Regions from separate parts of the Subdoligranulum sp. APC924/74 genome, predicted to be linked through region 2. Evidence: predicted binding sites of a transcription regulator. Region 2 holds the regulator's gene; the other holds the start of a gene.
What was found. Region 2 encodes HrcA, which represses chaperone genes, less so after heat shock. Its sites were predicted from a motif close to TGTTAGCACTCNNNNNNNNNGAGTGCTAACA; they were not measured.
Positions count from the first base shown of each region.

Region 1 (16,341 bases), on a different contig from region 2:
ACTATCTCAGCCGCCTGAACCAGCGCTTTTACGCCTATGCCGCCGCGCATGAGGATTTTTATATCAATGATATTGACTATCTCAGCGCAGATTACGGCCTGACTGCTTGGGGGGATGCGTTCTTCTGGCACATGTATAAGTACGCCATGTGCCTGGATGCAATCCCGTCTTTGGCAAACAGCGTGGCAAACATCATCAAATCCCTGTATGGCCGCAACAAAAAAGCCCTGGTGCTGGATCTGGATAACACTCTCTGGGGCGGCATTGTGGGCGATGACGGTGTGGACGGCATTGCCATTGGCCCCGAAGTGCCGGAAGGCCAGGTGTACGCCGAGTTCCAGAGCTACTGCAAAGCCCTGCAGACCATCGGCGTGGTGCTGGCGGTGGATTCCAAAAATGACGAAGCCAACGCCCTGGCCGGCCTGAACCACCCGGACAGCGTGCTGCACCCGGATGATTTTGTCTGCATCAAGGCCAACTGGGATCCTAAAGATCAGAACCTGAAAGCCATCGCCGCAGAGCTCAGCCTTGGCGCCGACAGCTTTGTGTTTGCTGATGACAACCCGGCGGAGCGTGCCATTGTGGCCGCCCAGCTGCCCGGCGTGGCCACCCCGGTGCTGGATGGTGCCGAAAACTACATCAAGATGCTGGATCACGGCGGGTACTTTGAAACGACGATCCTTTCCGGCGACGACCTGAAAAAGACCGCGCAGTACCATGCCCGCGCCCAGGCCGCCCAGGCCCAGGCAGCTTTTGCCGATTACGGCCAGTATCTGGACAGCCTGGAAATGACGGCGACCATCCGCCCCTTTGAGGCGGTGTATATGCAGCGCATTGCTCAGCTGACCAACAAGAGCAACCAGTTCAACCTGACCACTCTGCGCTGCACTGAGGATGACATCCGTTCCATGGCAGAAAAGCCGGACTGGATCACCCTGTACGGCAAGCTGGTGGATAAATTTGCGGATAACGGCGTTGTTACCGTTGTGGCAGGGCAGGCCCAGGGCCAAACGCTCTGCCTGCGCCTGTGGCTGATGAGCTGCCGTGTGCTCAAGCGCGGCATGGAAGACGCCATGATGGACACCCTTGCCGCCAAAGCTGCCGCTGCAGGGTATACTGCGCTGGAGGGCTATTATTACCCCACCGCCAAAAACGCTATGGTGCGGGAATTTTATGCTGGGTACGGCTTTGAAAAAACGGCCGAGGATGCCGATGGCAACACCACCTGGCGCCTGGACCTTGCCGCTTACAATCCCCGCTGCCCCCATATAAAAATTGAAACCTGAGCCGCGGCGCATACCGCGCGGCAGATGGCAAACGTAAAGGAAGCTACATGCCCCATACAACCCCAAAAACCAGCCGCATTCCCGGCCCGCTGCACAAGGCGGGCCTGTTTGTGTTGTTTGCGGCCATCACGGCGGCGCTCTGCCTGCTGCTGAACTTTTTGCTGGTGGATGACCTGCACGCCTATTCCCGTGTGACGCTGGGGGAGTATTACGCCCAAGCGGATGCGGTGGATACTGTGTTTGTGGGTTCCTCCCACAGCTACCGCAGCTTTGACCCGGATACCATTGACCCCATTCTGGGCAGCCACAGCTTTAACCTTGGCACCAGCCAGCAGCAGCCGGATGGCTCCTATTGGCTTATTCGGGAAGCCGCCGCCAACAGCCCGCTGAAAACCGTCTATCTGGAAACCTTCTATACCGGCTATAATCAGCAAAAATCCAGCAATGTTCCGCTGGCCTGCTACCTGATCACCGATTACATGCGCGCGTCCTCGCCCTACCGTTACCAGTATCTGTGGGAGATGGGCGGTGCCGCGGCGTTTGCGGATCTGGTGTTCCCGGCGCGCCATGCTATTGCTGACCCCGGTGAGCTGCCGGCCCTTTGGCGCGGCAAGCTGACCGGCGGCTATAACGCGGGGAACTATGGCTGGGTCACCTACCCGGACGAGGGCGAAGCCTACCGGGACCGCGGTTTTGTCTATACCGAGGGTACCAGCATCTGGGGGTTCGGCACCCTGATGCACGTGGATGCCAGCGCGCCAATCTCACCGTTTGGCCGGGCGAACCTGACCCGCATTGCCGAGTTCTGCAAAAAGCAGAACATCCGCCTGGTGCTGGTCACCGCCCCGCTGCCCAGCGCCTATGTGCAGGATACCCAGAACTACCAGGCCTATGTGGATGCCATGCGCAGCTTTGCCGCGGCCAACGGCACCCAGTATTGGGATTTTTCGCTCTTTAAGGATACCGACCTGCTGCCCATTGGCTTTGACGATTTTTCAGATATGCACCACCTGAACGGGCAGGGGGCAGAAACGTTCAGCAAGGCGTTCGCCACGGTGGCCGCCCGCAGTGCTGCGGGCGAGGATGTAAGCGGCCTGTTCTATGATACGGTTGCCGAAAAGCTGGCCACATCACCGGACAGCACCGTGCAGCAGGGGGAGGGCAACTGATGTTTTCTGTTACATCCCTTGGCTTTTTGCCGTTTATGGCGCTGTTTGCCTGCCTGTGGTACCGCGTGCCCCAGCCTTCCCGCTGGAAGCTGGTTTTGGCAGCCAACGCAGTGTTCTGCCTTTCCATTGATATCGGCGCGTTTTTTGCGGTAGCCCTTGCCACGGCAGTAGTGTGGCAGGCCGCGCAGCATGCGCAGCCAGAGCAGCCCAGCCGCCGCGGGTGGCTGGCACTGGGGCTGGCCGCAGCCCTGCTGCCGCTGCTGGTGCTCAAATACAGCGGCATGCTGGTGCCGGGCCTGCGGGATTTGTATAAGCCCTTTGGCCTTGCGTATTACAGCTTGCAGCTGGCGGGCTACCTGCTGGATGTGTGGCATGGACGCACGGCACCCACGCCCAGCTATGCACGGCTGTGGTGCTATGCGGGCTTTTTCCTCTCGCTCACCCAGGGGCCGTTCAACCGCTATAATACCCTGATGCCCCAGCTGGAAGCCGCCCCCAAAACGTTTGAAACCCAGCGTTTGGTCAGCGGTTTGCAGCGCAGTGCGTGGGGGTATTTCAAAAAGTTTGCCATTGCGGACCGTGCGGCCATTGTGGTCAGCGCCGCCTTTGCGGACCCGGCGTCCTTTGACCGCAGTCAGCTGATTTTTGCCACGGTTATGTATTCGTTCCAGCTGTATGCCGATTTTTCCGGCTACACGGATATTGTGCTGGGCATGGGCGAGATCCTGGGCCTGCACCTGCCGGAAAACTTCCGCCAGCCGTTTTTTTCTGCCAGCGTCAAGGAGCTGTGGGCCCGGTGGCATATCAGCCTTTCGCAGTGGTTCCGGGATTATGTGTATATCCCACTGGGCGGCAACCGCAAGGGCATTGCCCGGCGGGATGCCAACCTGCTGCTGACCTTTTTGGTCAGCGGGCTGTGGCACGGCGCCAACTGGACCTTCCTTGTCTGGGGTGGGCTGCACGGCCTGTGCCAGGTAGCGGAGGACCACATGCCCGCTCCGCTGCGCAAGCGCAAATCTCTGCCGCTGCGCATCGTGGGCGTGCCGCTGACATTTGCCATCTTTGTTACAACCTTTACCATCTTCCGCACCAGCAGTTTGGGCAATGCGGCGGCATACTTTGCCGGTATCCTGCATAACCCCGGGCACGAGGTGTTTGCCCAGTACTGGCTGCTAGGCCTGACCAGCAAGCTGGAACTGCTCTTGCTGTTGTTGGGCATTGCGTTGCTGGTGCTGGTGGATGTGCTGCATGAATGCGGCCTGCACCTGCGCGCCTGGGTCAACGCCGCGCCGCGCCCGGTGCGCTGGGCTGTGTACGAATTTGCCATTTTTGCCTTTTTGCTGATGGCAAGCTTTTATTCCAATACGGGCTTTTTGTATGCCCGGTTCTGAAAAGCAACAGCCCCGGGCAGTACCCATAAAAGGTGCCGCCTGGGGCTGTTTTTGTCTGTGTGGAAAATATAAAAAGGGGACAAGGCTTTACCAAAAGCTGCTTATTCCTCGCCCTCAAATTTCATGCCCCAGGCCATGCGGATATCATACATCAGTTGGGTCAGGGCAATGCTTTGCTGCGGGGTATAAATGCTGCTGTGGTGCCTGCCAGTGGCAGCACAACGGCTTACTTCCCGAATCTGGTATTCAAAACCGTTCACATCAAAGGGAAAATCCAGTTCCTGCGGTGGCTGGCCGTCCAGTTCCAGCGTCATATGTTCGGCGTACTGGAAGTCCGGCAGGGTAATGCGGCCCTTGGTGCCCACAATGCAGGCCATGCGGGTAAGGCGCTGGCCGATGGTTTGCACCGATTCCGCCGTGCAGCCGCTGGGGTAGGCAAGCCGCAGTTTGCTGTATTCATCGGTGCCGTATTCTGTCAGGCGCAGCTCTTCTGTCTGCACGTTCTGGGGCTGCTGGCCGGTGACCATCTGCAAAAAGCCAAGGTTATAAATGCCAATATCCAGCAAAGCGCCACCGCCCAAAGCAGAGTTGAATTTGCGCTCGCGGCGGGCGCCTTCAGTGGTAAAACCGTATTGGCAGGTGATGGTTTGCAGCGTACCGATCACCCCATCCGCCAGCATCTGCTGCAATTTGGTATACAGCGGCAAAAAGCGAATCCAGAATGCTTCCATGATAAAAAGCTGCTTTTTTTCCGCCAGGGCATACAGCTCTTTGGCCTGCTCTGCATTGATGGTGAACGGCTTTTCGCACAGAACATGCTTGCCGTGCTCCAGGCAGAGCTTGCAGTTTTCGTAATGCAGGGCGTTGGGCGTAGCAATGTAGATGGCATCTACGGCGGGATCGGCGGCAAGCTCTTCATAGCTGGCGTACCAGTGCGGGATGTTGTACTGCGCCGCAAAGGCTTTGGCACTTTCGGCCCGGCGGGAGCCGACTGCGGCAAGCCGCTCGCCCTCGGCAGCCATCGCATTGATTGTTGTGGCAAATTTGTTGGCAATGGTGCCGGTAGCTAAAATTCCCCAATTCATAAAATTACCTCCCATTAACAATGGTTCTTTGTGCACATCGTACCACAAGCAGGAAATTGCGGCAAGGAAACACGCGCAAAACAGCAAGAAAAAACAGACCCGGCAGGGGAACAGCAAAATCCGTTCCATCATGCCGGGTCTGAACTTATTATGGGAACAGAACAGGAAAATGCGGCACTGCCTTACGGGCGTACCTTGAACTCCTGCTCACAGTAAACGCAGCGGTAGCGTCCGCTGGGGGTCAGGGCAAAGATGTGGTCGCAGCCGGTCTCCAGGGAGGTAATGCAGCGAGGGTTGGTGCACTTGATCACGTTCACCAGGCGCTTGGGCTGGTCCGGGCGCACCTTGCGGGTCACATGACCGTTCTCAATAAAGGTCAGGCTGATCTGCGGGTCCACATAACCCAGCACATCAAAATTCAAGCCGGAAATATCGCCCTCGATTTTAATAATATCCTTTTTGCCGCTTTTCTGGCTGCGCACGTTCTGCAGCAGGGCCACGCTGGCTTCGCTCAGCTTTTCCAGCTCCAGCAGGTGATACAGCGAAAGCCCGGTCCCGGCGGTAATGTGGTCAATGACCACGCCGTTCATGATTTCATCAATATTCAGCATTCAAAAGCAACCTCCCCGGTTTTGGGGTCTTTCAGCCCCAGCAGCGTCATAATCAAAGCCATGCGCACATACACGCCGTTCTGTGCCTGCTCAAAGTAGGCGGCGCGCGGGTCATCGTCCACATCCAGCGTAATTTCGTTCACACGCGGCAGGGGATGCAGCACCGCCATGTCCGCCGGGGCAAGGTTCAGCTTTTCAGCGGTCAGGATGTAGCTGTCACGCAGGCGGATGTAATCTTCCTCATTGAAAAAGCGCTCGCGCTGCACACGGGTCATGTACAAAATATCGAGGTCCGGCAGAGCACCTTCCAGGTTGCGGGTCTCAATGTAGGGGATGCCGCGGGGCTCCAGTACTTCATTGATAATGTAATCCGGCACGCGCAGTTCTTCGGGGCTGATCAGGACAAACTTTACGTTGTCATAGCGGGCCAGGCTCTTGATGAGGGAATGTACCGTGCGGCCAAACTTCAGGTCGCCGCAGAAACCAATGGTCAGGTTGTCCAAACGGCCCTTGCGGCGGCGGATGGTCATCATGTCCAACAGGGTCTGGGTGGGGTGGCTGTGGCCGCCGTCACCGGCATTGATCACCGGGATCTTGCTGTAAAGGGAAGCGCGCAGCGGGGCCCCCTCTTTGGGGTGGCGCATGGCGGCAATATCCGCATAGCAGCTGATAATGCGGATGGTATCCGCAACGGTTTCACCCTTGGAAGCACTGGAAACACCGGCATCCGGGAAACCCAACACCTTGCCGCCCAAACGCAGCATCGCCGATTCAAACGAAAGGCGGGTGCGGGTGGAAGGCTCATAGAACAGTGTGGCCAGGCGCTTGTGGTCAGCTACATCCTGGTATGCTTCGGGGTCATCATGGATGCGGTCCGCAAGGTCCAGCAGCTTTTGGGTTTCTTCCTTTGTAAAGTCAAGGGGATCAATCAAATGTCTCATCAACAGCCATCCTTTCCTTATGGTGTATCTGAAAACAAAGAAAATGACGGATATTTTGCAAAAACAAGCAGGATGTAAGGCAAAGAGCCGCCGGAATCCTTTGTGGATTCCAAGGCTTTTTAACGCAAAATCTCGCTGTGTTTGTAGAAATAAACGATATTTTCGACTTTTCAGATACACCGTGGTCAAACGGTGCCATGCGCGGGGCAGGCACACGTTCGGGAAATACGTTCAAACTGGCAGTGCGGCAAAGCTGGCCGCAAACCTGGCTTATTATATCATACCTGCCCGGCAAATAAAACCCATTAACCCCCAAAAATATCCGCTTTTTTTGAGGCAATTTTACAAAAGCGGTCAAAATGCGCGGCAAAGCCGGTGCAGCCTTTACCGGACCTTTACATCCTGGTGGCTCAACAGCAGCTGGACCGCAAGCAAAATCAGCGCCAGCCAGCCAACACAGGCCAAAGCGAAGCCTAGGTAGCTGTCCGCCAGCATATCACTGCTCTGGTTAGCGTTCATGCCGCGCTGCATCAGGCAATAGGGCCAGGCGTACCAGTAGCCCCGGCTGGCCAGCAGCATGCCGGAAACACCCCCGGCCAGCCCCAAAAACACCGGCAAGGCAAAGCTGCGGATCACCATGGAAAATAGCAGCTGCGCCGCCACCACGGCCAGCCCGCCCAGTACACTGCGCACCAGGTAAAAGATGGTAATGGCCGGCGGGGGCGCTGTGAACCCGGCGAACACCCGGCCGCAGAACCAGTACAATACAAACACAAATGCCTGAGTCAGCAGTACCAGCTTTGTCACCACAAGCAACTTGGCAAGGAACAGGTAAAAGGGCGGCACCGGCTCCGCCATAATCAGGTTCCAGTTGTGGCCTATGTGCTCCAGCCGCCACAGGTACGCCGCGTATACCGCCACCATGCAGGGGAAGAAAAACAGCGAGTAAAATAGTGTGTGCTGGGTCCACAGACTGTACCAGCCGTCCCGCAAAATTTCAAGGTTTTGCAGGTAGTTGAAGGTTCCGTACCCGGCGGAAATGATGGGCAGAATAAAAAACATAAACCAGATGGGCGAAGCGTGCAGTTTGCGGTTTTCTGCACGGATACAACGCAGCAGCATGGGTCACACCTCCTTGTTCCGCATGGCATACCACGCGGCAAAAAACAAAATACCGGCCAAAACCACCGTGGCAACCAGCAGCGGCCACTGGAACGGCACAATCATGTAGGTGACTACTTTGCTGGCCTGGTCCCAGTCCGCAATCCGGTAGGTGTTCAGAGGGATAAAATACCCCCACGGCACAAAATAGCCGACCCATGCCGGCATAAAGGCACTGAACAGTCCCAGCAGCGTGCCAAGAATGCCCACACACAAAGCGGGCAGGGGATTGGCCAGCAGCACTGTCAAAAGCAGCTCAGAGAAAAAAATCATGCAGTCCACGGCAAAGGTGCAGCCCCAGAGATAGGCAGCCTGGCCTGCGGCGGGGTAGGGCTGCGTGTAATGCTGCAAGTGCCCGATCAGCGGGGCGCCCGCAGCTTCCAGCGTGACGATCAAAAAGATCTCCGCCAGCCCCAGCACTGCCTTTGCGGCAAACAGGCTGCGGCGGCTTTGCAGGGTATACAGCAGTTTGGGCGTACAGCCTTTGACTTCCACATCCCAAAGCCTGCTTGCCAGAATCGCCATGGCCAACGGCATTAAAATGGTATTGATGATGGGCAGGCTGTAAAACAGGGCACTATAAGCGGATGCCAGCTCGTCAGCACCGGTCGGCGCAGCGGACTGGCACCAAAGCAGCGCCATGACCGGCACCAGCAGGCAGACAATCAGATCATGCCGGCGGCGGGCCTTTTGCAGCTCGGCGCGGATGCTTGTGTACATGTCAGCCCACCTCCTTGCCGGTTTGCGTGTTGGTCAGGCTCAGGAAAATCTCTTCCAGATTCTTGGTCTGCCGCTCCACGCCAACCACCCCGGCCCCCTCGGCGGCAAGATCCTGCACCAGCGCGGCCAGGCGGGCATCCTCCATGGTGGGCAGCAGGCAGCTGTTGTCCGCAGGCTGCGGGGTCAGGCCGTAGCGGCGCAGCACGGCGGCCCCGCGGTCCGGAGCCAGCAGGCGCAGAACAACATTGCCGCGGCTGTGGCGCTGCAATTCCGCCAGCGGGCCTTCAAACAGCAGCTGGCCGTGGTTGATGATGCCCACCTGGCTCACAATCTGCTCTATCTCGCCCAGCAAATGGCTGGAAATCAGCACCGTGGCACCGCAGGCATCTGGCATATCGTGGATCAATGCACGCATTTCCTGGATGCCAGCCGGGTCAAGACCGTTGGTGGGTTCATCCAGGATCAGCAGCCTGGGGCTGCCCAGCAGAGCCATGGCAATGCCCAGGCGCTGTTTCATGCCAAGGGAATACTGCCCTACCTTGCGCTTTCGGTCTGCCTGCAGGTGTACAATTTCCAGCACGCGGTCGATGTCTTTGTAGGGCACGCCTTTCAGGTCGGCTACAATTTCAAGGTTTTCCTGCGCAGTAAGGTGCAGGTAGCCGGATGGCGACTCAATCAAACTGCCGGTCTGGCGCAGCAGCTCCAGCCGGGTACGCTCCGTCAATGTGCGGCCCAGCAGAGCCACGCTGCCCGCCGTGGGGTGAACCAGCCCCAGCAGCATTTTCATGCTGGTAGATTTACCCGCGCCATTTGGCCCAATAAAACCATACACACACCCCTGCGGAACATGCAGGTCCAGATTGTGAACCACGGTGCGGCCACCATAGGTTTTGCACAGCCGTTTTGTTTCAATTACATATTGCATGGCTAACACTCCTTTGTTCATCTTTTGGGAACAAAGGCATGGTAACACGCCGACCTTAACCTGCCACAAAGCCCAGCTTAAGTTTAGCTTAATTCTGTCCGGCGGCTCTATCGGCAGCCCGGTGCTCGTATTATAATAAAGGCAATACCGCACAATTCCCGCCTGACGGCTTAAGCACCGCTCCGGCGGCTGCGGCACGGCATCTGCGTTGCCAAAATGCTCGATAAGACTCCAGTATTATCTGCGCTTTTGGCCTAGCAGCTGCCGCACCTCGCTCGCCGTATCGGCACTTAGAATTATGCGGTATTGCCTAAAAGCACAAAGGGGGCGCACCCATGCAAACCATTTATGATGCTAAAATTTTGATTGTGGATGACAACCAGGATCTGCTGAACCTTGTTACCACGGCGCTGCGCAGCACCGGCTACAACCAGCTGACCGCCTGCACCGGCTGCGCAGCGGCCCAAGCGGCATTTGCCGCCAACCGCCCGGACCTGATGATTTTGGACATCAACCTGCCGGATGGGGACGGCTTTACCCTGTTCCGCACGCTGCACAGCATGGCGGATATCCCGGCGCTTTTTCTTTCTGCCCGCGATGCTGACGCCGACCGGCTGTTTGGTCTGGGCCTGGGCGCGGACGACTACCTGACCAAGCCGTTTTTAACGCAGGAGCTTTTGCTGCGCATCCAGCGCATTTTGTAGCGCTGCTATCGGGGCGAACTGTGGCGGACTGCCGCAAAAACGCTCCAGCTGGGCCAGCGCACGGTGTATCTGGCCGATGCTTTGGTCCGCCTGCCGGATGGCACCGCCCAGCCCCTGACGGCCACCGAGCGCGCTCTGCTGCAAAAGCTGGCCGAAAACCGCGGCCATATCGTTACTTATGACGCGGTGTGCGAAGCCGTGTGGGGGGCAGACTATTACGGGTACGAGAACAGCCTGAATGTTCACATCCGCCACCTGCGGGAAAAGCTGGAACCCAACCCCAGCAAGCCGCAGTACCTTTTAACGGTGCGGGGCATCGGCTATAAATTGGCAGAGGAGAGCGCACAATGAAAACTTTTGCAGCCCTGATCCGCCGCTATGTGCTGGCCACAGCCGCTATTGTGCTGCTGGTGGGCGGTTTGCTGGTGGGGCAGATTTTTTATGTGGGGTTCAAGTCCAACGCGGTGGATGCAACAGGCTACCGGGTCGGCGCCTTGGCTGATGCCCTAAAACAAACCGAAACCGGCCTGCAATGGGGTCGGGAACATACCCCGGCGGAATGGATGCAGGGCTATGCCTGGGCCATGGTGCTGGACGATAATGGCAATGTCATCTGGCAGCAAGACCTGCCGCAAAAGCTGAATCACCGGTACACGGCATCGGAAGTTGCCGTGTTCTCCCACTGGTACCTGGCCGATTACCCCGTGCAGTGCTGGGCGGCGGATTACGGGCTGTTTGTTGTGGCGGAACCGGTTGGAACCTGCTGGAAGTATAACATCGACATGAAGCAAAAAATGATAATAATGCTGGCCAAAAGCATTCAGCCCACCATGGTGGAGCTCCTGCTGGTGGTGCTGGGGTGCTGCCTGTTCTTCAGCTGGCGCGGGAGCAAAAGCCTGCAAACCGTAACAGCCGGGCTGGATACCTTGGCGCAGGGCGGTACGGTCAGCCTGCCTGCCGCCGGCTTTGCGGGGGAGCTTGCCCAAAAGCTGAACGAAACCAGCGAGCAGCTGCGCCGCCGCAATGAGATCATTGCCCGGCGGGATACCGCCCGAACCGAGTGGATCGCCGGGGTCAGCCATGATATCCGCACTCCGCTGGCACTGATCCTGGGCTGGGCGGAACAGCTGCAGCGGGATGCCACCCTGCCCGCAGCAGCCAGACAGAAAGCGGGCGGCATCTGCACCCAGTGCGAAAAAATCCGCAGCCTGATTGAGGACCTGAACCTGACCAGCAAGCTGCAATACGGCGCCCAGCCCCTGCGCCGCCAGTCCACCCAGGCGGGGCCGTTTTTGCGCCGGGTAGTGGCGGCTTTTTGTGAGAACCCCCTGGCCGCCCGCTGCACACTGGATTGCAGCATTACCCCGGCAGTAGAAACCGCCATCCTGCACGCTGATGCCGCTCTGCTGACCCGTGCGCTGGAAAATGTGCTGCAAAACGCCGTGCGCCATAATGCGGGGCCGATCACGCTGGCTTTCCACGCGGATGCCGACGAAACAACGCTGCACCTGACCATACAGGATGACGGCACCGGCTACCCGCAAAGCGTGCTGGCCGTGCTGAACGGCGAACCGGAAGGGGAGAACGCCCCGCATATTCTGGGCCTGCATGTGGTGGAGCAAATCATAAACGCCCACGGCGGCAGCGTGCAGTTTGTCAACCGGGACCCTCACGGTGCAAAAGTGATGATGCAGCTGCCACTGGCCAAAGACGAAAACGAAAAATAATACCCAAAAAACAAATCCCCCGCCGGGCAAAGCACTTTGAAGCACCGCCCGGCGGGGGATTGTTATGCTATGTTAAGGCAATACCGCATAATTCTAAGTGCCGATACGGCGAGCGAGGTGCGGCAGCTGCTAAGCCAAAAGCGCAGATAATACTGGATGTCTTATCGAGCATTTTGGCAACGCAGATGCCGTGCCGCAGCCGCCGGAGCGGTGCTTAAGCCGTCCGGCGGGAATTGTGCGGTGTTACCTTGAATTGTCTGGCGTAAAGCCTGGCTGCCATTACTTCATCAAGTCGCAGACCAGCTGTGCGTAGGCAACGGGGTCTTCCAGCGGCAGGCCCTCAATCAGCAGAGCCTGGTCGTACAGCAGCTCGGCGTACTTATTGATCTTGTCGGTGTCACCGGCCTCATGAGCGGCTTTCAGCGCACCAAACACGGCGTGGTTGGGGTTCAGCTCCAGCACCTTGGTGCTCTCCATGCCCTCGCCGCCGGCAGGCATCTTGCGCAGGATCTTTTCCATCTCCATGGAAATACCGCCCTCGCTGGAAAGCGATACCGGGTGATCCTGCAAAGTCGGGTTGACCTTCACATCTTTGATCTTGCCGTTCAGGGCCTTCTTGATCTCCTCAAACAGGTCCTTGTTTTCGGTTGCGGTCTCCTCGGCAGCCTTCTTTTCTTCCTCGGTTTCCAGGCCCAGATCGCCGGAGTTGATGTTTTTGAATTCCTTTTCCTTGTAGTCGTGCATGATCTGCAGGCAGAATTCATCCACATCCTCGCTGCACAGCAGCAGGTCATAGCCCTTGCTCAGCACCAGCTGTGCGTTGGGCAGTTTGCCCAGGCGGGCTGCCTCGTCACCAGCGGCAAAGTAAATGGCCTTCTGGCCTTCCGGCATCTTCTCAATGTATTCATCCAGCGTGATGAGCTTCTGCTCCTTGGCAGAGTAGAACATCAGCAGGTCGGAAAGCAGGTCTTTGTGCATGCCGTAATCGCCGTAAACGCCAAACTTGATCTGGCGGCCAAATGCTTTCCAGAAGGTTTCGTACTTTTCGCGGTCGTTCACCAGCATGGCGTGCAGTTCGTTCTTGATCTTCTTTTCCAGGCTGTTGCGGATCAGCTTTACCTGGCCGTCTTTCTGCAGCGTTTCACGGCTGATGTTCAGGCTCAGGTCCTCGCTGTCCACAACGCCCTTGATAAAGCTGAAGTAATCCGGCAGCAGGTCAGCGCATTTTTCCATGATCATAACGCCGGAAGCGTACAGGGCTAGGCCCTTCTCGTACTCCTTGGTGTAGTAATCATACGGCGTCTGGCCGGGCACAAACAGCAGGGCGGTGTAGGTTGCGGTGCCCTCGGTGCGGCTGGTAATCACGCGCAGCGGGTCGGAATAATCCATGAATTTGCTCTTGTAGAACTCGTTGTATTCTTCCGGCTTTACATCTTTCTTGTCGCGCTTCCAGATGGGCACCATGCTGTTCAGGGTTTCCAGCTCGGTGTAGGTTTCGTACTCCGGCTTATAGTCGTCACCGGCGTCCTCCGGCTTCGGCTTCTGGCGGCTCTTCTCGCGGTACATGGTAATGGGGTAGCGGATGTAATCGCTGTACTTCTTGACCAGGCCGGAGATGGTGTACTCGTCCAGATATTCGCTGTATTTGTCGGTTTCGGTGTCCTCTTTCAGCACCAGGGTGATCTCGGTGCCAACTTCCGGCTTTTCGGCTTCGGTCAGGGTGTAGCCCTCCACGCCGGAGGACGACCACTGCCAGGCTTCCTCGCTGCCCTCCGCGCGGGAAACAACGGTCACCTTGCTGGCAACCATGAAAGCGGAGTAGAAGCCAACGCCGAACTGACCGATGATGTCAATATTCTCGTTCTGATTGCTTGCCTTAAAGTCCTGGCTGCCGGAGCGGGCAATGGTGCCAAGGTTCTTTTCCAGCTCATCCTTAGTCATGCCAATGCCGTTATCGCTGATGGTCAGGGTGCGGTTCTCTTTATCGGCTGCAATATGAATGTGCAGGTCTTCTTTTTTTACGTTGATGGAGGTGTCCGTCAGGCTCTTGAAATACAGCTTGTCGCAGGCATCCGATGCGTTGGAGATCAGCTCGCGCAGGAAGATCTCGCGGTTGGTATAAATAGAATTGATCATCAGGTCAAGCAGCTTTTTGCTCTCGGCCTTAAACTGATGCATTGCCATAGTTACAATGACCTCACTTTTATATATTTTATGGTTTAGCACTCGCGTGCTTTAAGTGCTAAGCATATATTAGCACTCTTACCCGCAAAGTGCAAGTCCTGATTGCCCTTTTTACAAAAAGTTAAAAAACTGTATGTAAAATACAGAAAAAGGCTTTTCAAAGCACATTTTTTGCGCTATCCTAATAACTGTATCTTCATATTTATCATTAGGAGCCTGATGTTATGAAATTTGTAGAACATAAACTTGCCACCGGTGCCATGCTGACCGGCTACCTGCGTGACGAAACCACCGAAATGCCCAGCTACAACACCCGCCCGGCAGTGCTGATCCTGCCCGGCGGCGGCTACCGCTACTGCTCCCCGCGCGAAGCGGACCCTGTTGCCGTCCAGTTTTTGCAGGCCGGCTACCATGTGTTCACCCTGATTTATTCCACCGACCATGCCCCGCTGCTGTGGCAGCCGCTGACCGAAGCCGCGTCCGCTATCCTGTACCTGCGCCGGAATGCGGCGGATCTGCGCATTGCGGCGGATAAGATCACCATCGTCGGCTTTTCTGCCGGTGCCCACCTGGCGGCTTCCACCGCCCTGCTGTGGGATGCAGCTCCCGTGCAGCAGGCCCTTGGTATTACCGGAACCGAAGCCCGCCCCAATGCGGTGGTGCTGGGGTACCCCGTTATCTCCAGCGGCAAGTTTGCCCACCGCGGCTCTTTTGAGAACCTGTGCGGCGCGGATGAAGCCCTGCTGCAGACCATGAGCCTGGAAAACCAGGTGCGCCCCGATGTGCCGCCTTTCTTCATCTGGCACACCGTGGAAGATCAGGCTGTACCCGTGGAAAACAGCCTGCTGCTGGCAGGCGCCCTGAAAGAGAACAACGTGCCGTTTGAGCTGCACCTGTTCACCCATGGCGGCCATGGCTCCAGCACCTGTACCAACGAGGTCAACACCCCTAACAAGCATAACAACGCCTGGCTGCCCCTGTGCATGGGCTGGCTGGGGGAGACCCTGGATTTTACCCTGTGATTTGAGCAGCCCCATGAAGAAGCTGTTTTTGTAACCCTATTATTAAGGAGGTTATACCATGAAGATCATGTTTTATGCCCTCCGTCCTTTCGACGAGCAAGCCTATTGTGAGCCATACAGCAAACAGTACGGCATTGATTATGCCTATACCGCAGAGGTCCCCACGCCGGATAACCTGGAACTTGCCAAAGGCTGCGATGCCGTCAGCACCAACCCCTGCCTGATTGCACCGGAATATCTGGAAGCCTGGGCCGCGATGGGGGTCAAATTCCTGCCCTGCCGCAGCATTGGCTATGACCATATCCCGCAGCAGAAAGCCAAGGAGCTTGGCATGCGCATCTCCCATTCCTGGTATCCGCCGGCAGGTGTGGCCGATTATGCCATTATGCTGATGCTGATGTGCAACCGCAAAGTGGGCCAGATTCTGCGCCGTGCCGATGCCCAGGATTATTCCTTAAGCGGCAAGATGGGCCGCGATATCACCCGTATGACGGTGGGTGTGATCGGCACCGGCAACATTGGCCGCACTGTGCTGCGCCACTTAAGCGGCTTTGGCTGCAAGCTGTTGGCTTACGACCTGTACCCCAACGATGAAGCACGCCAGTATGCGGAGTATGTGGACCTGGATACCCTGTACAAGAGCTGTGATATCATCACCCTGCACACCAACGCCACCGCCGCCAACCGCCATATGATCGATGCCAACGCTATTGCCAAGATGAAAAACGGCGTTGTGCTGATCAACACCGCCCGCGGCACCCTGATTGATCCGGAAGCGCTGATAAACGGGCTGGAAAGCGGCAAGATCGGCGCAGCCGGCCTGGACGTTGTGGAAAATGAGAACGGCCTGTTCTACTTTAACCATATGGGCGATGCGCTGCAGAACCGCGAACTTGCCATGCTGCGCAGCTTCCCGAATGTGATCTTTACCCCGCATACCGCGTTTTATACCGATGTGAACGTGGCCAGCATGGTGGAAAGCGCCTTTAAGGCTGTGCGCGCCATGGCGGATGGCGAACAGACCCCACTGGAGGTGCGCCTGTGACAGAACCGGGCCGTGCCGAATCTGCCGCTGCGCTGGCCCAGTGCCCGCGGCTGGCGGCAGGGGAGCCATTTGACTTTGTCTGTGCAGGCTGCGGGGACTGCTGCCGTAACCGGCGGGACCTGGTGCTTTCCGGTTATGACCTGTACCGCATTGCCCGCCGCCTGAGCCTGCCCCCGCGCTTGACGGCGGATGCTTTTTGCAAGCAGGAGTTTGCCCCGCAGACCCTTTTGCCTGCCGTGGTGCTGCGCCCCAATGCCCGCACAGGCAACTGCCCCTTTTTTGAGGCCGATGCCTGCACCATCCACGCCGCCCGCCCGCTGGCCTGCGCTCTTTACCCGCTGGGCCAGGCCATTGACCCGGCAACAGCCGC
Region 1 covers NZ_PSQF01000012.1:39,015-55,355, forward strand. The annotation lists gene C4885_RS05410 (HAD family hydrolase) at 1-1,286, shown strand, start outside; gene C4885_RS05415 (hypothetical protein) at 1,334-2,455, shown strand; gene C4885_RS05420 (MBOAT family protein) at 2,455-3,846, shown strand; gene C4885_RS05425 (Gfo/Idh/MocA family protein) at 3,948-4,931, opposite strand; gene C4885_RS05430 (aspartate carbamoyltransferase regulatory subunit) at 5,114-5,542, opposite strand; gene pyrB (aspartate carbamoyltransferase) at 5,536-6,483, opposite strand; gene C4885_RS05440 (ABC transporter permease) at 6,868-7,605, opposite strand; gene C4885_RS05445 (ABC transporter permease) at 7,609-8,364, opposite strand; gene C4885_RS05450 (ABC transporter ATP-binding protein) at 8,366-9,289, opposite strand; partial or broken gene C4885_RS05455 (response regulator transcription factor) at 9,625-10,344, shown strand; gene C4885_RS05460 (sensor histidine kinase KdpD) at 10,341-11,720, shown strand; gene htpG (molecular chaperone HtpG) at 12,000-13,904, opposite strand; gene C4885_RS05470 (alpha/beta hydrolase) at 14,129-14,926, shown strand; gene C4885_RS05475 (D-isomer specific 2-hydroxyacid dehydrogenase family protein) at 14,985-15,971, shown strand; gene C4885_RS05480 (YkgJ family cysteine cluster protein) at 15,968-16,341, shown strand, end outside.
Region 1: the regulator HrcA is predicted to act here: its motif matches at 13,938-13,968, upstream of htpG (molecular chaperone HtpG).

Region 2 (16,341 bases):
TCGGTGCAGGTGTACAGGTGCATCCGCTCGGCGGGCCATGGCTCGCAAGTAAAATCCACAATGCCGCGGTAGGCGGGGGATTGCATCGTCAAGCCGGTTTCCTCCCACACTTCGCGCAGGGCACAGGCTTCGGCAGTTTCGCCGGGGTCAAGCTTGCCGCCCACACCGATCCATTTATCGTGGTTGACGTCGTTCTTCTTTTTAATGCGGTGCAGCATCAGATAGCAGCCGTTTTGTTCCAGGTAGCACAGAGTGGTTTGCAGCAGTTCAGCCATAGCGGAGCCTCGTTCCCTGTGTGCGGGGCACACAAAATATATTGGTATCAGTATACCACCCGGATAGTACAGGCGGCAAGGCTGCAGACAATGTGCGGGCGGCTATTTGGCGGGCAGGAAACCAATATCCTGAAATTTACGCGGCGCTCCGTTATAATATTTCCAAAATGGAGATGGCTTTGAGGGGAACCGCAAAAAGGTGTTTGAAGCAGGCGTGAACGCCCACATTGCCAAGCCGTTCAGCATGATGCCCTGCTGGCAGGGCTGGATAAAGCACTGACAAAAAACAGGCACGAACCATACATAAACCGCCGCACTTTCCATATAATAGGTATATTGTACAGAATATGGAAGGGCAGGAGGGTACCCCAATGAAAGCAACAGGAATCGTGCGCAGAATTGACGAGCTGGGGCGGGTGGTCATTCCCAAAGAGATCAGGCGAACCCAGCGCATCCGCCAGGGCGATGCACTGGAAATTTTTACCGCTGCCGATGGGCAGGTGGTGTTCAAAAAATATTCCCCGCTGGTGGAGCTGGGTGAACTGGCCGGGGTGTATGCCGAGGTGCTGGCCAAAAACCTGGGCCGCCCTGTGCTGGTGTGTGACAGGGAAAGCATTGTGGCCGCCACCGGCACGGGCAAAGGGCAGCTGCTGGGGCGGCAGATCAGCGATGCCGCCGCCCGGCTGCTGGCCATGCGCGGCCCTTACACCGCGCCGGAAACCGCTGCCCGCCGCATTACGGCCTTTGACAAAGGGGAAACGGTGCTGCTATGCGTCTGCCCCATTGTGGTGCAGGGGGATGTGGAGGGCGGTGTGTTGCTGACCGGCCGCCCGCAGGATGCAGCCCCTGATACCGAGACCGCCCGCGCAGTAAACATTGCCGCGGCATTTTTAGCAAAGTGGATGGAAGAATGAACCGTTGGCCGGCATCACCCTGCTGTCTGGCGGGCAGCAAAACAAGGGCAACACCGCACAATTCCCGCCTGACGGCTTAAGCACCGCTTCGGCGGCTGCGGCACGGCATCTGCGTTGCCAAAATGCTCGATAAGACATCCAGTATTATCTGCGCTTTTGGCTTAGCAGCTGCCGCACCTCGCTCGCCGTATCGGCACTTAGAATTATGCGGTATTGCCCAAGATAAAATAACAGAAAAACGCCGCGGCGGAGGGCAAAAACCACCCTTTGCCGCGGCGTTTGTGTCAAATCTGTTAAAGTTTGAAACTTTTTATGAAAAGGGCTTGACAGAACAAAGAGTTGGGATATAATAAATTTAGCACTCAGGAAGAGAGAGTGCTAAACAAGAAAAAGCAAACAAGGAGATGAGGGCAGCATGACGATGGATGCACGCAAGCAGCGCATTCTGGAAGCGATTGTTGCCATTTATTCTACCGGCGGCGAGCCGGTCGGCTCCGGTTTGCTGGCCAGCCACTTTGACATGGCACTTTCCAGCGCAACGCTCCGCAACGAGATGGCCGCGCTGACAAAGCTTGGCCTGCTGGAGCAGCCGCACACCAGCGCAGGCCGCGTGCCCAGCCCCAAGGGGTACCGGTACTACCTAGACCACCTGTTGGAAGCCCCCGCCGCCATAGCACTGAGCGCAGCGGACCGCGAAAACATTGACCGGCTGTTTGCCGATATGGACGTTGAGCCCGAAAAGCTGGCGCAGAGCGCCGCCCGCGCACTGGCCGATTATATCGGCTGTGCCGCAGTGGCTACCACCCCGCAGGCCGAGGATCTGTGCATCGCCCATTTTGAGGTCGTGCAGGTCGGGCGGTATTCCGCCGCAGTTTTGGCGGTTACCAGCTCCGGCGGTGTGCGCACCCGTGTGGCGCGTATCCACACCGGCTTGACGCGGGAGGATGCCGATGAGATGGCCCGCCTGCTGAACAGCAGCCTGACCTTTGTGGCACCGGAGGATCTGACCCCGTCGCTGACGGCAAGCCTGGTGCTTTCCGCCGGGCGCAGGCTGGCGCCGGTGGTGTTCGCCGCCGAAGCGCTGGTTCGTACCCGCCCGCAGTTTTACCTGGAGGGCGTGCAGTACCTGGCGAAGATGCCGGATGTGCGCACAAACCTTGGCGCGCTGCTGGAAGTTTTTTCTGACAACGAAGCGGCCCGCGCCCTGATCGAACCGGGCAGCGGCAAAGTGACCGCCACGTTGGGCGAGGATATCGAGCCCGCCATGCCGAACCTCTGCATCGTCAGCAAGCGTTACCTTGCGGGCGGCGGGCTGTATGGCACGGTGGCCGTGATCGGCTCCAACCGCATGGAGTACGAACACTTGATCCCCGTTTTGAATTATTTTGCAATTAAGTTAGGGCAGTCAATGTCCGGTAAAAAGGAGGAGCAGACATGAGCGAAGAAACAAAGAAGCAGCCTGAAACTGAACAGGAACAGGCCGCTGCTGAAACAAAAGCGCCCGCGGCAGAATCCGATAAGCAGGAAGCTGAACCCGCTGCAGAAAAGGCCGAAAAGAAAGACTGGTTCGGCAAAAAATCCAAAGAGCTGGAAGCCGTAAAGGCAAAGCTGGAAGCCGCCGAGCAGGCCAACGCAAAGCTGAAAGACCAGATGCTGCGCACCGCTGCAGAGTATGACAATTACCGCAAGCGTTCCGCCCGCGAAGCTGACCAGAAGTTCAACGATGGTGTTTCCCACGCGGTCAACCAGATCCTGGCAATTCTGGATACGCTGGATATGGCAGCCAATGCCGAATGCACCGACGAAAACTATAAAAAGGGCGTTGTGATGACGCTGGACAAAGCTGAAAAAGCTCTGAAAACGCTGAACATCACCGAGATCGAATCCATGGGCAAGCCCTTTGACCCCAACTTTATGAACGCTGTTCAGCAGGTTCCGGCAGAGGATGGCCAGGAAAGCGGCACTGTGGTGCGCGTGTTCCAGAAAGGCTACATGATCGGCGATAAGATCATCCGCCATGCAACCGTGGTTGTGGCCGAATAACAAAGCATGAACCGGGTGCAAAAGCCCGTTCAGATATAAATTAAGACATTCACATTTCCATGTTTCCTGAAAGAGGAATATGAAAGGAGTTTTATATTATGAGTAAGATTATTGGTATTGACCTTGGTACTACCAACAGCTGCGTAGCTGTTATGGAGGGCGGCGAGCCCGTTGTTATCCCTAACGCTGAGGGTGCCCGTACCACCCCGTCTGTTGTCGGCTTTACCAAAACCGGCGAGCGTCTGGTAGGCCAGGTTGCAAAGCGTCAGGCTATCACCAACCCCGAAAACACCATCTCCTCCATCAAGCGTAAGATGGGCACTGCCGAGAAGGTTCACGCCGGCGGCAAGGATTACACCCCCGAAGAGATCAGCGCTATGATCCTGGCAAAGCTGAAGGCTGATGCCGAAGCTTACCTGGGCGAGCCCGTTACCGAGGCTGTCATCACCGTTCCCGCTTACTTCAACGACAGCCAGCGTCAGGCAACCAAGAACGCCGGTACCATTGCTGGTCTGAACGTAAAGCGTATCATCAACGAGCCGACCGCAGCTTCTCTGGCTTACGGCATTGATAAGGAATCCGACCAGAAGATCATGGTTTACGACCTGGGCGGTGGTACGTTCGATGTTTCCATCATCGAGATGGGCGATGGCGTTACTGAAGTTCTGGCTACCAATGGTGATACCCACCTGGGCGGCGATGACTTCGACCAGCGCATCATCGACTGGATGGCTGAGGATTTCCAGAAGGAAAACAACATCGACCTGCGCAAGGATAAGATGGCTGCACAGCGCTTGAAGGAAGCTGCTGAAAAGGCAAAGATCGAGCTGTCCAGCGCCACTTCCACCAACATCAACCTGCCGTTCATCACCGCTGACGCCAACGGCCCCAAGCACTTGGATATGACCCTGACCCGCGCAAAGTTCAATGAACTGACCGCTGATCTGGTTGACCGCACCATGGCCCCTGTCCGCAAGGCTCTGGCTGATGCAGGCCTGAAGGCTTCTGACCTGGCTAAGGTCCTGATGGTCGGTGGCTCCACCCGTATCCCCGCTGTCTATGACGCTGTCAAGAAGGAACTGAACTGCGAGCCGTTCAAGGGCATCAACCCCGATGAATGTGTTGCTGTCGGCGCTTCCATCCAGGGCGGTGTTCTGCAGGGCGACGTTAAGGGTCTGCTGTTGCTGGATGTTACCCCGTTGAGCCTGGGCATTGAGACTCTGGGCGGCGTTTGCACCAAGATCATTGAGCGCAACACCACCATCCCCACCAAGAAGAGCCAGATCTTCTCCACTGCTGCTGACAACCAGCCCAGCGTTGAAGTCAACGTTCTGCAGGGCGAACGTGAGTTTGCCCGCGACAACAAGAGCCTGGGTACCTTCCACCTGGATGGCATCGCTCCGGCTCCGCGCGGCGTGCCCCAGATCGAAGTTACCTTTGATATCGATGCCAACGGCATTGTGCATGTAAGCGCTAAGGACCTTGGCACCGGCAAGGAGCAGAGCATTACCATCACTGCTTCCACCAACATGAGCAAGGATGACATCGACAAGGCCGTTAAGGATGCCGAGCAGTATGCTGCTGAGGATAAGAAGCGCCGCGAAGATGTTGATACCCGCAACAACGCCGACCAGATGGTGTTCCAGACCGAAAAGGCTTTGAGCGAGCTGGGCGACAAGGTCTCTCCGTCCGAGAAGAGCGAGTGCGAAGCTAAGCTGAACGCCCTGAAGGAAGCCCTGAAGGGTACCGATATTGAGGCCATCAAGGCAAAGCAGGACGACCTGCAGAAGGCTTTCTACGCCATCAGCGAGAAGGTTTACCAGCAGGCTGCCCAGCAGCAGGGCCAGCAGCCGGGCGCTGACGCCCAGCAGGGCCCCACGGGCAATGCCGGTTCCGCCCCGAAGGATGACGGTGCTGTTGACGCTGACTTCCACGAGGTGTAAGATAACAGAATAAACAGGGGAACATCCCTGTAACCCAAAAGGCCGCCGCCAGGCAATTCCGGCGGCGGCCATTGTGGGGTTAAGCCCACAAAGCTGCGTCCCGTCCGTAGGGGCGCACAGCGTGTGCCCGCAGTGAAATCACGTTGCCGCTTGCAGGCACAGGCTGTACGCCCTTACGGACAAAGAACCGGCTGTTCCCATAGGGGAAAGGAATAAAAGTCAACTTACTTCAACACATAAAGGTGTGATCATATGGCAGAAAAAAGAGATTATTACGAGGTGCTGGGCATCGGCAAAAACGCTACGGATGCCGAGATCAAGAGTGCCTACCGCAAACTTGCCAAAAAGTACCACCCTGACCTGAACCCCGGCAATAAAGAAGCCGAGGAAAAGTTCAAAGAGGTCAACGAAGCCAACGATGTGCTTTCCGACCCACAGAAACGCCAGCGCTATGATCAGTTCGGCTTTGCCGGCGTAGACCCCAACTATGCGGCTGCCAACGGCGGCGGTGCAGGCGGGTTCGGCGGTGGTTTTGGCGGCGTGGACCTGGGCGACATCTTTGGCGATATCTTTGGCGGCGGATTTGGCGGTGGATTCAGCGGCTTTGGCGGCGGTTCTTCCACCCGCACCGCCAATGCACCCCGCAAGGGCCATGATATTCAGGCCAGCGTGATCCTGACCTTTGAGGAAGCCGCCCACGGCTGCTCCAAGAAGATCACCATCAACCGCCAGGATACCTGCCCCGACTGCGGCGGCACCGGTGCGGCCAAGGGTACCAGCCCCGAAACCTGCCCCGACTGCGGCGGCCGTGGTTATGTTGTAACACAGCAGCGCACCCCCTTTGGCGTAATGCAGAGCCAGCAGCCCTGCAGCCACTGCGGCGGCCGCGGCACCATTATCCGCAACCCGTGCAAGACCTGCCGCGGCACCGGCAAGACCGCCGCGCGCAAGAGCCTGGAGATCAATATCCCCGCTGGTATTGATGATGACCAGAACATTGCACTGCGCGGCCAGGGCGATGCCGGTTCCAACGGCGGCCCGGCCGGCGATGTGATCGTGCATGTTACCGTTAAGGCCGACCCGATGTTTGAGCGTGACGGGTACGATGTTACCATCCATGTGCCCATCACCTTCAGTCAGGCTGTGCTGGGCGATGACGTTGAGGTGCCCACCGTGGATGGCCGCATTGTGCAGCATATCCCCGAAGGCACCCAGAGCGGCACCAAGTTCCGCCTGCGCGGCCAGGGCATCCAGTACCTGAACGGCCGCGGCCGCGGCGACCAGTATGTGATCGTCGATGTTGAGATCCCTAAAAAGGTCACCCGCGCCCAGCGCGAAGCCCTGAAAGCTTTTGAGGACAGCATGAAAGAGGATAACTACGAAAAGCGCAAGGGCTTCTTCAAGAACCTGCGCGACCGTTTCTCGTAATGCAATAACATGCCCCCGCCTGGTAATGCAGACGGGGGTGTTTTTGTATCAGTTAATTATAGCAATATCACGACCTCTTTATGTGATTTTTACATAGATGATATCATTCTCTAGCCTAAAAAGATAGAGGAAAAATGAGAAAAGTAAAGTGCAGTAAGGCTAATATTGCACTTTCGCCAATCATCATGTATAATAAAACTGTCTGTAAGCAACCTAAAGCAGGGGAGGGCTTCATGCAAAAAATCAAAGATTTCTGCAAGCGGCACCGCCTGCTGTGGCTGACTTTGCTGGTGGCGCTGGCTGCTGCCGCTGTGGCCGCGTGGGCCGGGTTTGACCTTGGCCAGCGGGTGGATAACCAGCCGGTGTATGAAATCGTCAACGATGATTATACCCGTACCGTTGTAATTCCTGCCACGGCGGACGCTGCAACGCAGGATGACGGCACAACCGGGTTGTACCTGCCCGTTCCGCTCAAAAGCGGGCAGCGCATTTACGGGGTTCGACTGGACCTGACCACCCATAATTGGGCGTTCCGGCATGGCACCCTGTACGCTGCACTGCTGGATGCCGATGGCAACGCCGTGGCGAACGGTGAGCTGGACTGCATTACCATTAAAGATGACACCTTTGCGGCCATCACGTTTGATGCGCCCTATACAGCCCCCGGCACAGCCGATGCCGAAGCGGACTATGACCTGGCAAACCCCAACATGACCCTGCGCCTGTGGTATACCCCCGGCGATGACTGGGATGTGTACCACCTGCTGGGCCTTTGGACGGATGCCGACACCAGCCAGCAGATGACCCGCCGGAATGCAAACGGCACGACGGATTCCATCGTCGGGCATCCGGCATTGCAGTATGTCGTCAATGATTCCGGCAGCTGGTCCCATGTGATCTCCCGCCTGCTGGGCGTGCTGACCTTTGCGGCGGTGGTGGCGGGCTTTATCCTGCTCACCCACCGCGCCAAGCTGTGGCAGGTGGTGCTGGTGTGCGGTGCGGTGCTGGGCGTGGCGTTTGCCTTTTTAACGCCGCCCCTTGTCGGCCCCGATGAATACACCCACCTGGCCAAATGCTACCGCCAGTCCAGCACATTGCTGGGCCAGCCGGTGGCGGACGATGATGATATGCTGCTGGTGCGCAGCTGCGATGCTCCCTATTTCAAAAATCATACCGGTGATATCGGCATTTACGCTTACAAGGAAATGCTGGAACACCTGGGAGATGCGGGCTGCAGCGGTGAAACGACTGTCAGCTCCGATACCTATGTAACGGCGGACCCCATCAATAATACGCTCTACCTGGGTCAGATTGCCGGCATTACGCTGGCGCGCATGATGGGGCTTGGCTTCCATGGCATGCTGCTGTTGGGGCGGCTGTGCAACCTGGCGCTGTACCTGGCATTGGCTGCGGCTGCGGTCAATATTGCACCCCAGCGGCTGCGCGGCATTTTTGCCGGTGTGGCACTGCTGGCCCAGCCCTTGCAGCTGGCGGGCAGCCTTTCGGCGGACGCCGCCGTGCTGGGGTATCTCTTCTGCTTTACTGCGCTCTGCCTGACCCTGCGCACCCGCCCGGCCCGCTGGCCGGAAACGGTGGCTGCTGTGGTGCTGGCGGCGCTCATCGGCCCGGCCAAGGCAATTTATCTGCCCGCCGTGCTGCTGATCTTTATGATTCCCGATGCCAACCTTGCCTTGCCCGGCAAGCGCTGGCCGGTTGGCCCCATTGCCAAAGTTCTGGCGCTGGTGCTGGCCGCTATCGGCTGGGTGCAGGTCAATATGGGCGCTGCTTTGTATGCAGCCCGCGATGTGGATACCGTGGGCATCCTGCGCGCCGGTGGTGCCGCCGCGGCTGGTGCCGCTTTGCTGGCGCTGCTGTACTGGAAGATCCGCCGCGACCCCAAAAAGAAGAAAATCTTTTTGGGTGCCATTGCCGCGGTTGTGGTGTTGGCCATCCCGGTTGGGCTGTATAAGCTGACCCACATGTGGGGCGGCTTAACGCCGGAACAGCTGGTTGGCTCCATTCAGGAAAACGGCGATTCCATCTACACCTATTCCGCCGGGTATATCTGCCGCAACCTGCCCAACACGGCCAAACTGCTGCTGCGCTCTTTCAGTGCGCAGGGGGCGCAGTGGGTGCAGGGCGTGCTGGGCACTGCCCTGGGCGAACCCATTGTGTATACCGTGGATGCCAGCTGGGTGCTGGGGGTTGGCTTTATCCTGGCTTTGCTGGCCGCGGCGCTGCCGCAGGCGGGCGAGACCGTACCTCTGGGCCGGCGCACCAAAGCGGGCGTTTGGGGTATTGTTCTCTGCGTGATTGCCCTTTCGTTCGTCACGGCGCTCAACTGGACCCCCATCAATTACACCACTATTTTTGGCCTGCAGGGGCGCTACTGGTTGCCCGTGTTGCCGCTGGTGCTGGCGCTGGTGCACCACAACCGCACCGTTGCCGTGCAAAAGCCCGCAGAGCGCAAGGCGGTATTTGCCATGCTCTGCCTGACATCGTTCGTCATTCTGCAAGGCGCGGGTTTGTACGCGACCTTCCAGATGCCGTCATAAATTATCATTTTATACGTTTTGTATAATGCAGAAAGGAACATTACCATGACTGTTACCCGTAATACCATCATTGCCGAAATCCTGCAGAACGATCCTTCCCAGGGCTGCGTGCCCATCTTTTTGAACACGGGTATGCACTGCCTGGGCTGCATGGCTGCCCATGGTGAGACCGTGGAGCAGGCCTGCATGGTCCACGGTGTGGACCCCGACGAACTGTGCGCCGAACTGAATGACTACTTTGCACACCTGTAAGCCTGTGCCGCACCTGGATGCGCGGCTGGCCGCCGCGGCTGCCTATGTGCGGCCCGGCCATATTGCCGCCGATATTGGGTGTGACCATGGAAAACTCAGTGCATGGCTGGCGGGCAGCGGTTGCTGCCCGCTTGTTTTTGCATGTGATCTGCGGGAAGGCCCGCTGCAAAAAGCCCGCATGACCTGCGCCCCCTGGGCGGATAAGATCCAGTTCCGCCTCGGTTCCGGATTGAGTGTGCTGCAGCCGGGGGAGGCAACGGAGATCATCATTGCCGGCATGGGGGCCGAAACGGTGCTGGAAATCCTGGATGCCGCCCCTTGGGTGAGGAACGAACAGTATAACTTTGTTTTTGTACCCGCCACCAAGCACAGCGTTTTGCGCAAGGGCCTTGCCCAGCGCGGCTTTGCCTTAAAAAGCGAGACACTGTGCCGTGCAGCCGGGCGGCTGTATACCGTGATCAACGCGCAGTATACCGGCCGGGCAGCGGAGCCCACCGGCCTTGCCTGCCTGTGCGGCAAAACGCAGGGCCAGCCCGAAGCCCAGGCCTACCGTGAACAGCAGCTGGTCAAACTGAAAAAATACCGCCTGGGCCTTGCACCCGGCCCGCAGGCGGATGGGGTGGATGCCCTGATACAGGAAATGGAGGATGGACTATGGCCGTAAAAGTACAGCAGGTACTGGAAATTCTGGAACAGATCGCCCCGCCGGAGCTGGCTTGCAGTTGGGATAACGTGGGCCTTTTGGTGGATGCCGGACGCCCGGTCACCTCCATTATGGCGGCGCTGGATATTACCGCCGATGTGGTGCGCGATGCCGCCGAAAGCGGGTGTGAGCTGATTGTAAGCCACCACCCGGTCATCTTTGACCCGCTGCGCCGCGTGACGGCAGAGGATGTGCCCGCAATGCTGCTGCAGAACGGCATTTCGGCCATCTGCATGCACACCAATCTGGATGCCGCTCCCGGCGGTGTGAACGATGTGCTGGCAGACCTGCTGCGCATTGAGAACCGCCGGGATTTCGCCGATAACTGCGGCCGCATCGGCACGCTGAACGTGCCCACCACGGCCCAACAGCTGGCCGAAACCTGCAGCCGGATGCTGCACACCCACTGCAAGTTTGTGGAAGCCGATCACCCGGTAGAAAAGCTGGCCGAAGTGAGCGGCGCAGGCGGCAGCTATTTGCAGCAGGCCATTGACGAGGGCGCAGACTGCCTGGTGACAGGCGAAGCCGCCCACCACATTGCCATTTTGGCAAAGCAGAAAGGCGTGGGCCTGGTTGTTGCCGGGCACTGGGGAACGGAACACCCGGTGGTGTTTGCCCTGGCGGATGCTCTGACCGAGCGCCTGCCCAAAGAAGTTACTGTGGCCCCCAGCCTGGCCGATGTTGACCCTTACAGCTACCTGTAACCCCTGCGGCGGCTGAACACTATGGGGTGGGATGAACCCATCCTGCCGCGTGAGAAGAATGCTGTCGTTTTCATAAAACCCTGCCCCAAAAGAAAAGGAGTACCACCATGGCATTGGATGCCGCGACCCTTGCGCTGGTCGCAAATGAACTGAACAGCACCCTGCTGGATGCCAAAATTGATAAAATTTTTGAGCCGACGCGGGATGAAGTGCTGATGACCCTGCGCACTCGCACCCAGACGTTCAAGCTGCTGCTGTCTGCCCGCAGCGGCTCGGCGCGTGTCTGCCTGACCAAAGAAAGCTTTGAAAACCCGCTCACCCCGCCGGGCTTTTGCATGCTGCTGCGCAAACACCTGACCGGCGGCCGTCTGACAGGGCTGCATATGGAACCCGGCGACCGTATTGTGTTTTTTGACTTTTTGTGCACCAATGAGATGGGCGACCTGGTAACCAATACCCTGGCTGCCGAGCTGATGGGCCGTTACTCCAACCTGGTGCTGATCCAGAGCGGCAAGATCATCGATGCCCTCAAGCGCGTGGATTTTGAGGACAGCGAGATCCGCCAGCTGCTGCCCGGACTGCCGTATACGCTGCCGCCCAAACCCAATAAGCCGGATTTTCTGGCAACCAGCGCCGCCGCCATGGTGGCCGCTGCCTGCGAAAAAGACCTGCCGGTGGCTTCTGCTTTGGGCAAAGCGGTTGGCGGTGTCGGCCCCGTTGTTGCGCGGGAGGCTGTGTGGCGTGCCTTTGGCGGCGAAACGCCCCTGCTGGCCTGTGACCTGGACGAAGCGCAGAAGCAGGCCCTGTGCGCCGCAATCGAAAACCTGAAGGATGAACACGCTGCAGGCGGCACCCCCACGGCGGTGCGCATCCCCCAGCCGGACGGTGTGAACAAGCCGGTAGAGTTCAGCTTTTTTATCCCGCAGCAGTACGGCAGTGCGGCCATTTTAACGCAGTACCCCACCTACAGCGAGCTGCTGGAGGATTATTACGCCACCAAGGACCGCGCCGAGCGGTTGAAGCAGAAGAGCCGCGAGCTGTACAAAGCGGTGCATAACCTGTACGAACGCGCTGTGCGCAAACAGTCCGCCCGGCGGGAGGAACTGGCCCAGAGTGAAAAAGCCGATACCCTGCGCCTGTACGGCGAGCTGCTGCAGGCCAACCAGTGGGCCATCCAGAAAGGCGACCGCCAGGCCACCGTGCAAAACTACTATACCGGCGAGGATGTGACCATCCGCCTGGACCCCCGCCTTGGACCCAACGAGAACGCGCAGAAATACTTCCGCGATTATAAAAAGAAGCAAACCGCCGGCCAGATGCTGAAAAAGCTGCTGCTCGAGGGCGAGGATGAGATCGAATACCTTGCCAATGTTCTGTATGAGGTGGAGACTGCCCCCGGCGAGCAGGCTCTGAACGAAGTGCGTGCCGAGCTGAAAAGCCAGGGCTACCTGAAATACTATAAGCAGCGGGAACGCAAACAGAAACCGGCGGATTTCCTGCGCTACCGCTCCAGCGATGGCTTTGAAATTTTGATCGGGCGCAACAACCTGCAAAACGATAAGCTGACCCTGCACACTGCCCGCGGCAAGGATGTCTGGTTCCATGTACAGAAAGCCCCCGGCAGTCATACGGTGGTTATGAGCCGCGGCGAGGATGTGCCGGACACCACCAAACAGGAGGCCGCAGAGCTGGCTGTGCTGCACTCCAGCCAGAATGGCGGTGCCAAGGTGCCGGTGGATACCACCGAGGTGCGCAACATCTGGAAAGCCAACGGCGCCCGCCCTGGCATGGTGCTGTATAACGATTATACAACGGTCTATATTACCCCGCGCGCCGGGCTGGAAGAGCAGCTAAGGGAAAAATAAAGTAACATATGTTAAGGCAATACCGCACAATTCCCGCCTAACGGCTCAAGCACCGCTCCGGCGGCTGCGGCACGGCATCTGCGTTGCCAAAATGCTCGATAAGACATCCAGTATTATCTGCGCTTTTGGCTTAGCAGCTGCCGCACCTCGCTCGCCGTATCGGCACTTAGAATTATGCGGTATTGCCTTAATGAAATGACCACGCTAAGTGCGAGCGTGGTCATTTTTTTGAATAAAGTAGGATGTTTTTGTAAATAGGAGTGAAAAATGAAAAAACGTGTGGTATAATTTGAAAAGATGAGGAGAGTGAAAGTGAAATGAAAGTCTTAGTTACAGGCTTTGACCCGTTCGGAGGGGAAAGCATCAACCCGGCTTACGAAGCTGTTAAAATGCTGCCGGATGAAATTGCCGGGGCGCAGATCATCAAGCGGGAAATCCCGACAAGCTTTACCCGCGGCACCGCAGAAGTGGTGCGCCAAATCGAACTTTGCCAGCCGGATCTGGTGCTGAATGTGGGCCAGGCAGGCGGCGCTGCTGGTTTGCGTGTAGAACGGGTAGCCATCAACCTGGCGGATGCCCGTATCCCAGATAATGACGGCGCGCAGCCGGTGGACGAACCGCTGGTACAGGACGGTGCCCCGGCATATTTTGCCAAGCTGCCGGTCAAGGCCATGGTGCGCGGGGTACAGGCAAAGGGCTATCCTTGCCAGCTGTCTTACACGGCAGGTACTTACGTCTGCAATGCGGTCATGTATACCGTGCTGCATACCGTGCAAAGTTATCCCCATATACGGGCGGGCTTTGTGCATGTGCCGTATGCAACCAGCCAGCTGGAAGGCAAAGCTGCGGGTACCCCGGCCATGCCGCTGGCAGACATTACCGCGGCTCTGGCAGCTGCCATTGAAGCCGCTGTGCAGAATAAGACCGATTTGAAAGAACAAATGGGCAGGCTGGATTAAAAACGGCGACTGCTCGAAATAAAATGGGGGGGGGGGAGTGAGCGTTATGCTGACCAATAAAGAAATTGGAGTTTTGTGCTACTGCCGCGGCTGCCTGAACCGGAAGTGCGGCCTTGATCTGGAACGGAGTGATATAAAGCATTTGAAAATGCAAAAAATATCATTAGAAAAATCGTTGACAATGATTTGGTAGAAGAGCTTGGATATACGGTTTGCTTTGAAACGATTGAATGAGGCATGCCCAAATAAAATCCGGATGAAAACTTATTGATGGTGAAATAAAGACTTCGCTGCCAAGGGCTGAAAATGCTCTTGGCAGATTTTTGTAGAAGGGCGGGGAAAAACTTTAAAAAGATGCGTGAGTGGTTTTGCTGGTTGGCGCGCTGAGAGTTTTTCCGCGGACTGTTTTGCCTCGGCACCGTCCAAAGAGCTCTATGCGGCAAACGGGCGCGGATTCTCCCGCACCCTCGCAAACAGTCCACTGGACTGTTTGTGTCCCGCTGTGGCGAGAGCGGGCTGTTCGAATCCCGTCACTCCGTGAAAAACAAAAAGCTCTTTCACCAGACGGTGAAAGAGCTTTTTGTGGTCGGAGTGACGGGATTCGAACCCACGGCCTCTTGGTCCCGAACCAAGCGCGCTACCAACTGCGCTACACCCCGAAAAAAAATCCGCAGCAACTTTGCTGCTGCGGTGGTTGGGGATGAGAGAATCGAACTCCCACAAACGGAGTCAGAGTCCGTCGCACTACCATTATGCAAATCCCCATTGCATGTTTGTTAAGAAGCTTTGCTTTCGCGCTGCCCTCAACGCTTAGTTATTATAGCGGACTGGCAGGCATTTGTCAACACGTTTTTTGAAGTTTTTTTGATAAAATATGGAAATAACGAAGCAACGAGCATAAAATACAGGGTGACTCAAGAGATGACAAAATATATGCGCTTTTACTCTGGCTTGCCGCAGCGGTTTGGCTGCAAAAACAGGCAATGAACCGCTGCGCAAAAGGCGGCGGGGGATTGGGAACACCGGCAGCCCGCAGCGTGTTTAACCCAGAAAATCCATAGGGTGTATCTGAAACGTCGAAAATATCGTCTGTTTCTACAAGCGCAGCGGGATTTTGCGTTAAAAAGCCTTGGAATCCACAAAGGATTCCAAGGCTCTTTGACTTAAATCCTGCTTGTGTCTGCGAAATATTCGTCATTTTCTTTGTTTTCAGATACACCTTAGGAAACAACAGGAAACAATGCGCTATGTCTAAAAATTAACAACATACACAACAGGCATTTTCCGTGGAAAGCCCAACAGAGCGGCGGTATTAGCAACCCATAAAGAATTTACTTTTTAGTATAAACATTCGACTTTGTATTGCGGTTTGCGACCCTTTCTTCTTGACTTGTACGGCAAAAATGCTACAATAATACTGTATTTATTTTGCCTTTTGGGAAAGAATACATCTTTTGTAAAGGGGCAGTGTGCCCCAAAAGCCTGAAAACGGCCTGGGTTTCATTTGATAAATGCAGGCGGTTTTTGTTTTTGCGGCCATGGAACGGCATCGGCCCGGCGGCTCAGCTTTTTTGATTCGGCTGGCAGTGGGGGCAATGACGGTTTGACTTTATAAAAAGGTGTATCGGCGATCGCTGTGATCAGCGGGGACGGGATGACCGGCTCCGGAGCTTTCCATAACAGGGCAGACAATGAAATGGGGGAAATGAGTCCATGTTTAAATCCCTGAAGCGCTCTGCCAAGGGTGCCGCAGTGCCGCATGAGAAGGGCACGGCCGGGATGGCTACCGTAACAATGGCCACGCCTGCGCACGTGATCATTCCCATGTCGATGCACATTGGTGCACCTGCAGAGCCGGTCGTCAAAAAAGGCGATCAGGTCTGTGTTGGTACGCTTATCGGCAAAGCCGGCGGCTTTGTCAGTGCCAATATCTATTCCAGCGTTTCGGGCACAGTTGAGGGCGTTGCACCGTTCCGCATGGTCAACGGTTCTACCTGCCAGGCGGTTGCGATTGCAGCCGATGGCCAGCAGACGGTTGACCCGGCCTGTGTGCCGCCGGTTGTGACCGATAAAAAGAGCCTGATGGCAGCTGTGCAGGCATGCGGTCTGGTTGGCCTTGGCGGCGCCGGTTTCCCGACGCATGTCAAGCTGGCAGCAGAGGGTATTGACACCCTGCTGATCAACGCAGCTGAGTGTGAGCCGTATCTGTCCACGGATACGCGCGAGATGCTGGAATGCAGTGATACGATCCTTTCCGGCATTACTGCCGTCATGAAGTATTGCAACATTCCCAACTGCATCATCGGCATTGAACGAAACAAGCCGGAGTGCATTGATCTGATGTGCTCCCTGGTGCGCGATATGCAGGGCGTTTCGGTCAAGCCGCTGCCCATGCGCTACCCGCAGGGCGCTGAAAAAACGCTGGTTGAAACCTGCACCGGCCGCGAAGTGCCGCAGATCGGTCCTTCCGGCAAACCGGGCCTGCCTGCAGACGTACATTGTATCATCATGAACGTGACCAGCGTTTCTACCTTGGGCAAGTTCCTGAAGACCGGTGTACCCCTGACCACCAAGCGCGTTACCGTGGAAGGCGATGCCATTGCCAAGCCGCAGAACATTGAAGTGCCCATCGGCACTTTGTACCGCGATGTGATCGAAGCATGCGGCGGCATTAAGCCGGATGTTGAGCTGGGCAAGATC
Region 2 covers NZ_PSQF01000020.1:22,347-38,687, reverse strand. The annotation lists gene C4885_RS07235 (NUDIX domain-containing protein) at 1-275, opposite strand, end outside; gene C4885_RS07230 (stage V sporulation T C-terminal domain-containing protein) at 647-1,189, shown strand; gene hrcA (heat-inducible transcriptional repressor HrcA) at 1,605-2,627, shown strand; gene C4885_RS07220 (nucleotide exchange factor GrpE) at 2,624-3,232, shown strand; gene dnaK (molecular chaperone DnaK) at 3,331-5,175, shown strand; gene dnaJ (molecular chaperone DnaJ) at 5,428-6,603, shown strand; gene C4885_RS07205 (DUF2142 domain-containing protein) at 6,837-9,158, shown strand; gene C4885_RS07200 (DUF1858 domain-containing protein) at 9,204-9,410, shown strand; gene C4885_RS07195 (class I SAM-dependent methyltransferase) at 9,388-10,074, shown strand; gene C4885_RS07190 (Nif3-like dinuclear metal center hexameric protein) at 10,065-10,817, shown strand; gene C4885_RS07185 (NFACT family protein) at 10,925-12,682, shown strand; gene pcp (pyroglutamyl-peptidase I) at 13,000-13,641, shown strand; tRNA gene C4885_RS07175 (tRNA-Pro) at 14,225-14,300, opposite strand; tRNA gene C4885_RS07170 (tRNA-Gln) at 14,333-14,406, opposite strand; gene C4885_RS16280 (hypothetical protein) at 14,483-14,839, opposite strand; gene C4885_RS07165 (RnfABCDGE type electron transport complex subunit C) at 15,355-16,341, shown strand, end outside.